2 regions of the Mesorhizobium sp. DxT genome follow, and region 1 is predicted to be linked to the other one. Evidence: predicted binding sites of a transcription regulator. Region 1 holds the regulator's gene; the other holds the start of a gene.

What was found. Region 1 encodes LexA, which represses DNA repair genes until DNA is damaged. Its sites were predicted from a motif close to TGTTCNNNNTGTGTTCNG; they were not measured.
Region 2: the regulator LexA is predicted to act here: its motif matches at 1,687-1,704, upstream of ACVJNE_RS14605 (ATP-dependent helicase).

What each region holds. Positions count from the first base shown of each region.
Region 1 covers NZ_JBZFLJ010000005.1:54,187-58,235, forward strand. Annotated here, with positions in the region: gene ACVJNE_RS11055 (molybdopterin molybdotransferase MoeA) at 1-129, shown strand, start outside; gene lexA (transcriptional repressor LexA) at 452-1,168, shown strand; gene ACVJNE_RS11065 (ComEC/Rec2 family competence protein) at 1,828-3,867, opposite strand; gene gltX (glutamate--tRNA ligase) at 3,985-4,049, shown strand, end outside.
Region 2 covers NZ_JBZFLJ010000007.1:113,076-117,124, forward strand. Annotated here, with positions in the region: gene ACVJNE_RS14605 (ATP-dependent helicase) at 1-1,649, opposite strand, end outside; gene ACVJNE_RS14610 (glyoxalase superfamily protein) at 1,906-2,457, shown strand; gene ACVJNE_RS14615 (hypothetical protein) at 2,499-2,729, opposite strand; gene ACVJNE_RS14620 (thioesterase family protein) at 2,900-3,385, opposite strand; gene ACVJNE_RS14625 (FAD-binding oxidoreductase) at 3,524-4,049, shown strand, end outside.

The DNA.
Region 1 (4,049 bases):
AGGCCGTTCGCCGTGCAGGATTCCTCGATGCTGACGACACTGGCGCACGCCAACGCGCTCATCATCCGCGAACCGAACGTGGCCGCTTCGGAGGCTGGAGATGTCTGCCGCGTGCTGATGCTGCGCTGAGCGAGCGGCTTTCTAGTCGCGTTCAACGAGACGAAGATCGTGGCCGGTCGCCGCAATGTGACCCATCCGGTCGGTTCTGGACTGGATGTCCTTCAACCGCTCGATTGCAGCAGCAAGCTCCTTGTCGGAGCGGCGCAGATGTAGATCGCGCCCAGCCTGGCTTCAAACCAGCCGCTCGAGCTCTACAGTCATTTTTTCCCGCGCCACTGTCTCGGAGCCTCCTACGCATTCACGATAATTTAAGCCGTTGCGGAACACAACTGGAACAGATAGTGTTTGTTCTGGTTTTGTTTATGGACTGATTCCCAAAAGGGGCAACAGAATGCTGACGCGCAAGCAACACGAACTGCTTCTCTTCATCCATGAAAGGCTGAAAGAAACTGGCATTCCCCCTTCCTTCGACGAGATGAAGGAGGCGCTCGACCTCGCTTCCAAGTCCGGTATCCACCGCCTGATTACTGCGCTCGAGGAGCGCGGCTTCATTCGACGCCTGCCCAACAGGGCACGTGCGCTGGAAGTGCTGCGGCTGCCAGACTCGATCGCGCCGGGGCTCAATGCGGCCAAAAAGTTCTCGCCCAGCGTCATTCAAGGCAGCCTTGGCCGGGCGCCGGAACCCTCGCGCATCCAGTCTGCCAGCAATGACGATGATGCCGGTGCGGCCGTTGCCATTCCGGTGATGGGCCGGATTGCCGCCGGCGTGCCGATCGAGGCGATCCAGCACAAGACGCACTCGATCAGCGTTCCGCCGGAAATGCTTTCGGGCGGCGAGCACTACGCGCTCGAGGTCAAGGGTGACTCGATGATCGAGGCGGGCATCTTCGACGGCGACACCGTCATCATCCGCGACGGCCAGACCGCCAATCCCGGCGACATCGTGGTGGCTCTCGTCGACGATGAGGAAGCAACCCTCAAGCGGTTCCGCCGCAAGGGCGCCTCGATCGCGCTGGAGGCTGCCAACCCCGCCTACGAAACCCGCATCTTCGGCCCTGATCGCGTGAAGGTACAAGGTAGGCTCGTCGGGCTCATCCGGCGTTATTGATCGGCCATTAGACAAGGTCATGCTCGACTGAGGATGAGCATGAGCATGAGGGGTGGATTGATCGAATCCAACCTATTGGGCTCGATGCACGTCAAGGAATAGCCCGTCGGGCAGCAGGATTCCCGAGCGATGCAGACCCTCCCTCATGCTGGGGGTGCGAGCCCCCGGGTCTTGCCTTCGGCGAGCCCGAGGACAGGCTCCGCGAGCCTCGAAGGACGCACCGATCAGTGCTTTCGCTGCAAAGGCATCGCGGCAGCCGGCTGGCTGTTACTCACCTTGCGATTTCTGCCAGGGTGGAAGTCCCCTCGCCTCACGCGAATACTGCCGGTGCGCGTGCCAGGGCCGATAGGGTTCGCGGATCGCGAAACGAATGTTTGGGTAAAAAGCCGGTCTCGCGGAAGTGCGATTCCTGACACCGGCGTCTGTGCCACTGCTTGCTTCGGTTCCGCGTGTTTCGCCGGCGATGTCTTTCTCGAAAACGATCTCGGCGCTCCCGCGGCGGGCCAAATCGCGCTTGGTGATGACGGTGACGCTGCTGCCGCGACAGGGACTGTTCGCCGTTGCGTCGTCGATGACGATGAGGCTCGCATAAGAACACGCAGTCGAAGCCGTTCGTTCGCCGTCGGCGTGAACGACTATGCCGCCGCCGCCATGGCGCGCTACGCAAAGCCCTTCCCGGCACTGGAATGGCAACGCACCCTGATCATCGGCCGGGGTGGCCGAGGCGGCCCGGCGTCACCTTCCACAGGCCGTGCAACATCGCCCGCATTCGCAGCCCGCTGCCAGTTCTGGAAGGTGAAGGTGCTTGGTCGTTGGCGGTTTACGGCGAGTCTGCCGTCACCGAGATCGACCGCAACAAGCCGCGCGTCCTCGGAGACGTAGACGTGAGGCAGCTGGCGTGTCGCGATCAGCAACGCGCCGGCGACGAGCATCGGAAGTGCTGCCCAGCGTAGTGCGCTGCCGGCCATGGTCATGATCGCCAATGCCGCTGTCAGTACAAGCACCGCCGAAAGCGGGATCGCCCCGGTGGCATCGAATGCCGATCGCTCCGCGAGCCACAGGGCTATCGAATTCATCGCGGATATGCCCATCCCCATCGCGTACAACGCCGGCCCTTCCAGGCCGAAGGGCATCAACAGGCATGCGAAAACCGCTGCCGGCATGACGATGGCGGAAACGAATGGCATGGCCGCAAGGTTGGCGACGAGGCCGAGCGGCGAGACCTGCTGGAAATGCCATGCTGTGAAAAGCGCCGTCGCGAGACCGGCAACGACTGACGTCAGCGACAGTCCCGAGACGTATTTCATGCCCGTTGTGAAGGCCAGCCGCACGGGACCGTACTTTGACGCCTGTCGGCGCGGCGTCCGCCTTTCGCGGTACGAGGCCCAGGCCGCGTAGGCCGCCACGAGCGCGGCGGTTGCAGCAAACGACATGTGGAAGCTCGGCCCCATCACCTCATGCGGGGCGATCAGCAGGATGATGACGGCCGATATGGCAAGGTTGCGCATCGTGAGCGCCGCGCGGTCGACCATGACGGCAAGCAGCATCACCGCAAGCATGGTGAAGCTGCGCTGCGCTGCAATGCCTGCGCCCGAAATGACGAGGTAGGCCGCCGTCGCGGCGAGCGCGCCGAAGGCGGCATATTTCTTCGCCGGCTGTCGCGAGGAAAAGCCCGGTGCAAGCGCAAAGGCGGTGCGCAAGCCGAACATCACAGTCCCGGCCACCAAGGCCATATGCAGGCCGGAGATGGAGATGACGTGATAGAGCCCGACTACGCGGAGCGCCTCGTTCATCTGTTCCGGTATGCCTGCGCGGATACCGGTAATCAGGGCGGCCGCGATAGCGCCCTCAGGGCCGCCGATGCTGGCCGCGATGTCCTGCGCCATGCGTGTACGCCAGCCCTCCACCCATGCGGCGGCGGCAGTCATCAACCCGGGTTTGTCTGCCGTTTCCACGAGCTCCGGATTTCTGAGGAAAAAGCCGACCGCGCCGATACCGTCAAAGTAGCTGTTGAAGGCAAAGTCATAGCTCTGCGGGCGGACTGGCCCGGAAGCAGGCATCAGCCGGACGAGACCTTGCACGGCATCTCCAGGCCGCAATGTTTCCGGCACTTCGCGGGCGGTTGCACGAACGCGATCCGGCGCATACCGAAGCGCCGGCCGCTCGGTCGCGATGACATCGAGCGTCAGGCGGATGCGGCCCGATGCCTGCTGCTCGATGCGGACGACGCGGCCGGTCAGGCGCGTTGAAATCTCGGAGCCGAGCATCTGCGTGCTGGCCCGCCATGTCTCGAATTTCGCGGCAAGAACGCCTGTGAGCGTGATCAACACCGCGAGAGACGCCATCCGTAGTCCAGGCCGGTTTGCGAGCGCGAGTGACAGGGCCACGAGCAGACCAGTGGTCAGAAGCAGGCCGCCAAGTCCTGGCTCGGTCGGTGCCGAGAAGTAGAAAAGCGCGCCCAGCGCGATGAAGACCGGCACGAAGACGAACGCGGTGCCATGCTCAAGCTCGCTGTCCAAGCTGCTGCGCAGCACAGGACCGAGCCTGGCGAGCGGAGTGAGACTGCTTGTCGGTACGGGTAGCGACGGCGCTCGCAGGGTTTGCGGAAGATGGACTTCGGGGGCAGCATTTTCAGGCGCGACGACACGCGCGCCGAACTGAAGGCGCTCGTCCTGTCGCGTCGCCGTCTCCCCGTCCATGCGGCGTTCCCCACCCGGTAATCGCTTGCACGCCGAAGCCTCTATGCTACATGAGCCCCATCAAAACACCACAGGCGCAGCCGCTGCGCGCCCTCATCCGTTTCCGGGGAAGAAGAAATGTCCGACAAGGTCGTCACCCGTTTTGCGCCGTCACCCACCGGCTACCTGCATATCGGCGGCGC
Region 2 (4,049 bases), on a different contig from region 1:
GCCGCGCGCGGCTTGGGCTTCATCTCGTCGCTTTCGGCGAGCTTGGTGGCGGCCTCCAGCATCGGCACGCGCAAGGCCCGGGAGGTGTCGTGAACCTGGCGGATGGCGGCTTCGCCCAGCCCCCGCTTGGGTACGTTGACGATGCGCTCGAAGGCGAGGTCGTCGGCACCCTGGGCCACGACGCGGAAATAGGCCATCGCGTCGCGGATTTCCTGCCGTTCGTAGAAGCGCGGACCGCCGATGACGCGGTAGTTCAGGCCCAGCGTGACGAAGCGGTCCTCGAATTCGCGCATCTGGAAGGAGGCGCGGACCAGGATCGCCATGTCGTTGAGCTTATGTTGCCGGCGCTGAAGCGCCTCGATTTCCTCGCCGACCGCGCGGGCTTCTTCTTCCGAATCCCAAGCCGCGTGAACCATTACCTTGGCGTCGTCGGCATCGGCCTTTTCGGTGAACAGCGTCTTGCCCAGCCGCCCTTCGTTATGCGCGATCAGGTGGGAGGCCGCGCCGAGGATATGCGCGGTGGAGCGGTAGTTGCGTTCAAGCCGGATGACGGCCGCGCCCGGAAAGTCCTTTTCGAAGCGCAGGATGTTGTCGACCTCGGCGCCGCGCCAGCCGTAGATCGACTGATCGTCGTCGCCTACACAACAGATATTGATCTGTTGGGTCGGTCTGTTCTCGCTCACGGGCCGCTCCGCGCCTGACGGCGCTGGCCCTCCGCGGGGGCCTTGCATCGGCTCGGACGGACGGTCATCCTTGCGGCCTTCGGCCGGCACGGCAGCACCGCGTTTTGTCTCAGGCCTCTGGGCGAGCAGCCGCAGCCACATATACTGGGCGGTGTTGGTGTCCTGATACTCGTCGACCAGGATGTATTTGAACTTGGCGTGATATTCGCGCAGCACGTCGGGGTGCTGGCGGAAGATGCGGATCGGGTGGCACAGCAGGTCGCCGAAATCGCAGGCGTTCAGCGTGTGGAGCCGGTCCTGGTAAGCTCTGTAAAGCTCGCGGCCCTTGCCATTTGCGAAGGCTCGGGCGTCGCCTTCTGCGATCTCCTCGGGGCCGAGGCCCTTGTTCTTCCAGCCGTCGATCATCTGCGCGAACTGGCGCGCCGGCCAGCGCTTGTCGTCCAGCCCCTCGGCCTGGATCAACTGCTTGATTAGGCGAATGACATCATCGGTGTCGAGGATCGTGAAGTCCGAGCGCAGCCCTGCCAGTTCGGCATGACGGCGCAGAAGCTTGACGCCGATGGAGTGGAACGTACCCAGCCACGGCATGCCTTCCACCGCTTCACCGACCAGCGCGCCGATGCGCTGCTTCATCTCGCGCGCGGCCTTGTTGGTAAAGGTGACGGCGAGGATCTGGCTCGGCCAGGCGCGGCCGGTGGCGAGGATATGCGCGATGCGGGTGGTGAGCACGCGGGTCTTGCCGGTGCCGGCACCTGCCAGCACGAGGACCGGGCCTTCCGTGGTCTCGACCGCAAGACGCTGCTCTGGGTTCAGCCCGGTCAGATAGTCGGGCGCGCGATGGGCCGAGCGCGCGGCCATGGCACGCGCGGCGATGCCGCCGCCGGCAGGTGGCGCGGCAGCCTGACCCTTCGAGCGCGGCGCATCGTCCTCGTCGAAGAAAGGAATATCGTCGGGAAATCCGGACATCTCACGGGAATGTAGTGATTCGGGGGCGAAAGACCAGCGTTCCCGTAACGTTCATGCAAGATGAGGCTTTCGAACCCTTGGCGGGAATGCCGGGTCGCGCTATCGTTGTCGCGGGCTGGAGATGGCCCGCAGTCCGCGCCCGCAAGGGTCTGGCGAACATCTCTAAAAACCTTCCAATCCGGTTTTCCATCCGGCGAAGGCATCGGCAATGCGGACACTGATGAAGCCAATCGCCGGCTGAAAAGGACCGGAAATCATGCGCACCTACCGCGATGCCAAGGCCATGGCGAAAGCCATGCGCGAGGCGCTTGCCGAGCGGAAGCTGGATATACAGCACAGCGAGGCACTGGAAATCGTGGCCCGTCAGTTCGGGCTCGATACGTGGAATATTCTATCTGCCAAAATTGCCGAAGGCGAAGGGACGGCGACAAAGCCGGATGCGATCGCCTACGAACAGGCAATTCCGATCGTGCGTATCTTCGACGTGACCAAGGCGCACGAGTTCTATCTCGACTTCCTCGGCTTCTCGGTGGACTGGGAACACCGGTTCGGGGAGAATTTTCCGCTCTACACGCAGGTATCGCGCGGCGATCTGAAGCTGCATCTTTCGGAACATGCCGGCGATGCCACGCCTGGCGGCAACATGGTCATCTACATGGAGGGCATTCGCGCCTTCCATGCCGAACTCCTCGCCAAGGACTACCGCTACATGCGGCCGGGGCTCGAGAAGCAGGAGTGGGGCCTCGAGGTTACGGTCATCGACCCATTCAACAACCGCATGCGGTTCATTGAACGTCAGGCAGGCTGACGGGAAATCCACATTGGCGGGTGCCGGCTGTCCGGCGCCCGTCAGTATGCGGTGTCGGGCTCGTCCCGCCTGGCGCGCAGATGGCGGGCCTCCATCAGAATGCGACGCGCATAGATGACGTCGATGGGGATCGGCTGGCGCAGTCGCCGGATGTCTTGGAGTTCTTGCTCCACCAATCTCTGGGCGCGCCGCAGATCGTGATCGGTGTAGGCTTCATCCAGCGCCACCGCGCAAGCAAAGTGGGCCACGTCGCCGGTGATGCCGTCGTGCATGATTTCTCTTCTCCGACCATTCCCCGTCGGACTCGCGCCGTTGTGAGTCGCCCCTGCCTCCGATTGTGGAAGTGTCCGGCGCACGATCAAGGCGGGTGAGGGGATGAAGCTGTGCAAAGGCCGTCAGGGTTAATCGTTGCCTAACGGCGTCTCGGCGTGTTCCGGTGGCGTCAGCCGGCCTTGCGGCGGATGCCGATCGAGCGGCCCGCGCGCTCCGGGACCGGCAGGTTCGCATGTGCGGCTCGCATCGCCTCGATGTTGGCAAGAACATCTGGCGGGAAGGGGCAGACTTTGGGGCCGCTCATGTCGATATGCAGCGTAAGCACTTCCGATGTCGCGGCGAGCCAACCGTCGGCGTGATGCAGTTCCTGGAAAACGTGAAAGCGCTTCTCGTCGTGGTCGAGCATCTGGAAGGTGGAGGTGACCTTGTCGCCGAGGTGCAGTTCGCGGACGTAGCAGACGTGGATCTCTGCGGTGTAGGTTGTCAGTCGCCGCTCGCCTGCATATTTCGGCCCCATGCCCAGCAGTTCGAAGGCTTCGTCGGCGCAACGGTCGAACAGGACGTTGTAGTAGGCCATGTTCATGTGGCCGTTATAATCGATCCAGTCCTTCTCGACCTCGAGAACGCGCGAGACGAAAGGGGCGGGACTGGCCATTGCTTATTCCTGTCGTTTGGGGCGAGGCCGTGTCCGGATCGCTGGACAAAGGCCACGCCATTTGCATGCTGCCGACAGAGAAGACCAAAGGGCGTACGGAGACAAGGTCGACGGTCGCCCATCCACGGAGGAAAGTTCATGGCCCTTGCCGATCTGCAACCCGTTGCGCGCAACGATGCCGGTAGCGCAGCCGTCGTCGGCATCCTCAAGCAGCGCTTCGGCGAGCGCTTCCAGACGGGCCATGCGATTCGCGGCCAGCATGCGCACACCACTACCTACATTCCCTCACAGCTTCCCGACGGCGTGGTGTTTCCGCATTCGACCGAGGAAGTGCAGGAGATCGTGCGGGTCTGCGGTGAGCATCGCGTGCCGGTCATCCCGTTCGGGACCGGCACGTCGCTCGAAGGCCATGTCAACGCGCCCGGTGGCGGCATCTGCATCGACCTGATGCAGATGAACAAGGTGCTGGCCGTGCATGCCGAGGATCTCGACTGCACCATCGAGCCCGGCGTCACGCGCGAGGAGCTCAACACCTATCTGCGTGACACCGGCCTGTTCTTCCCGATCGATCCCGGCGCCAATGCCAGCCTCGGCGGCATGGCCTCCACCCGTGCCTCCGGCACCAACGCTGTACGCTACGGCACGATGCGGGAGAACGTGCTTT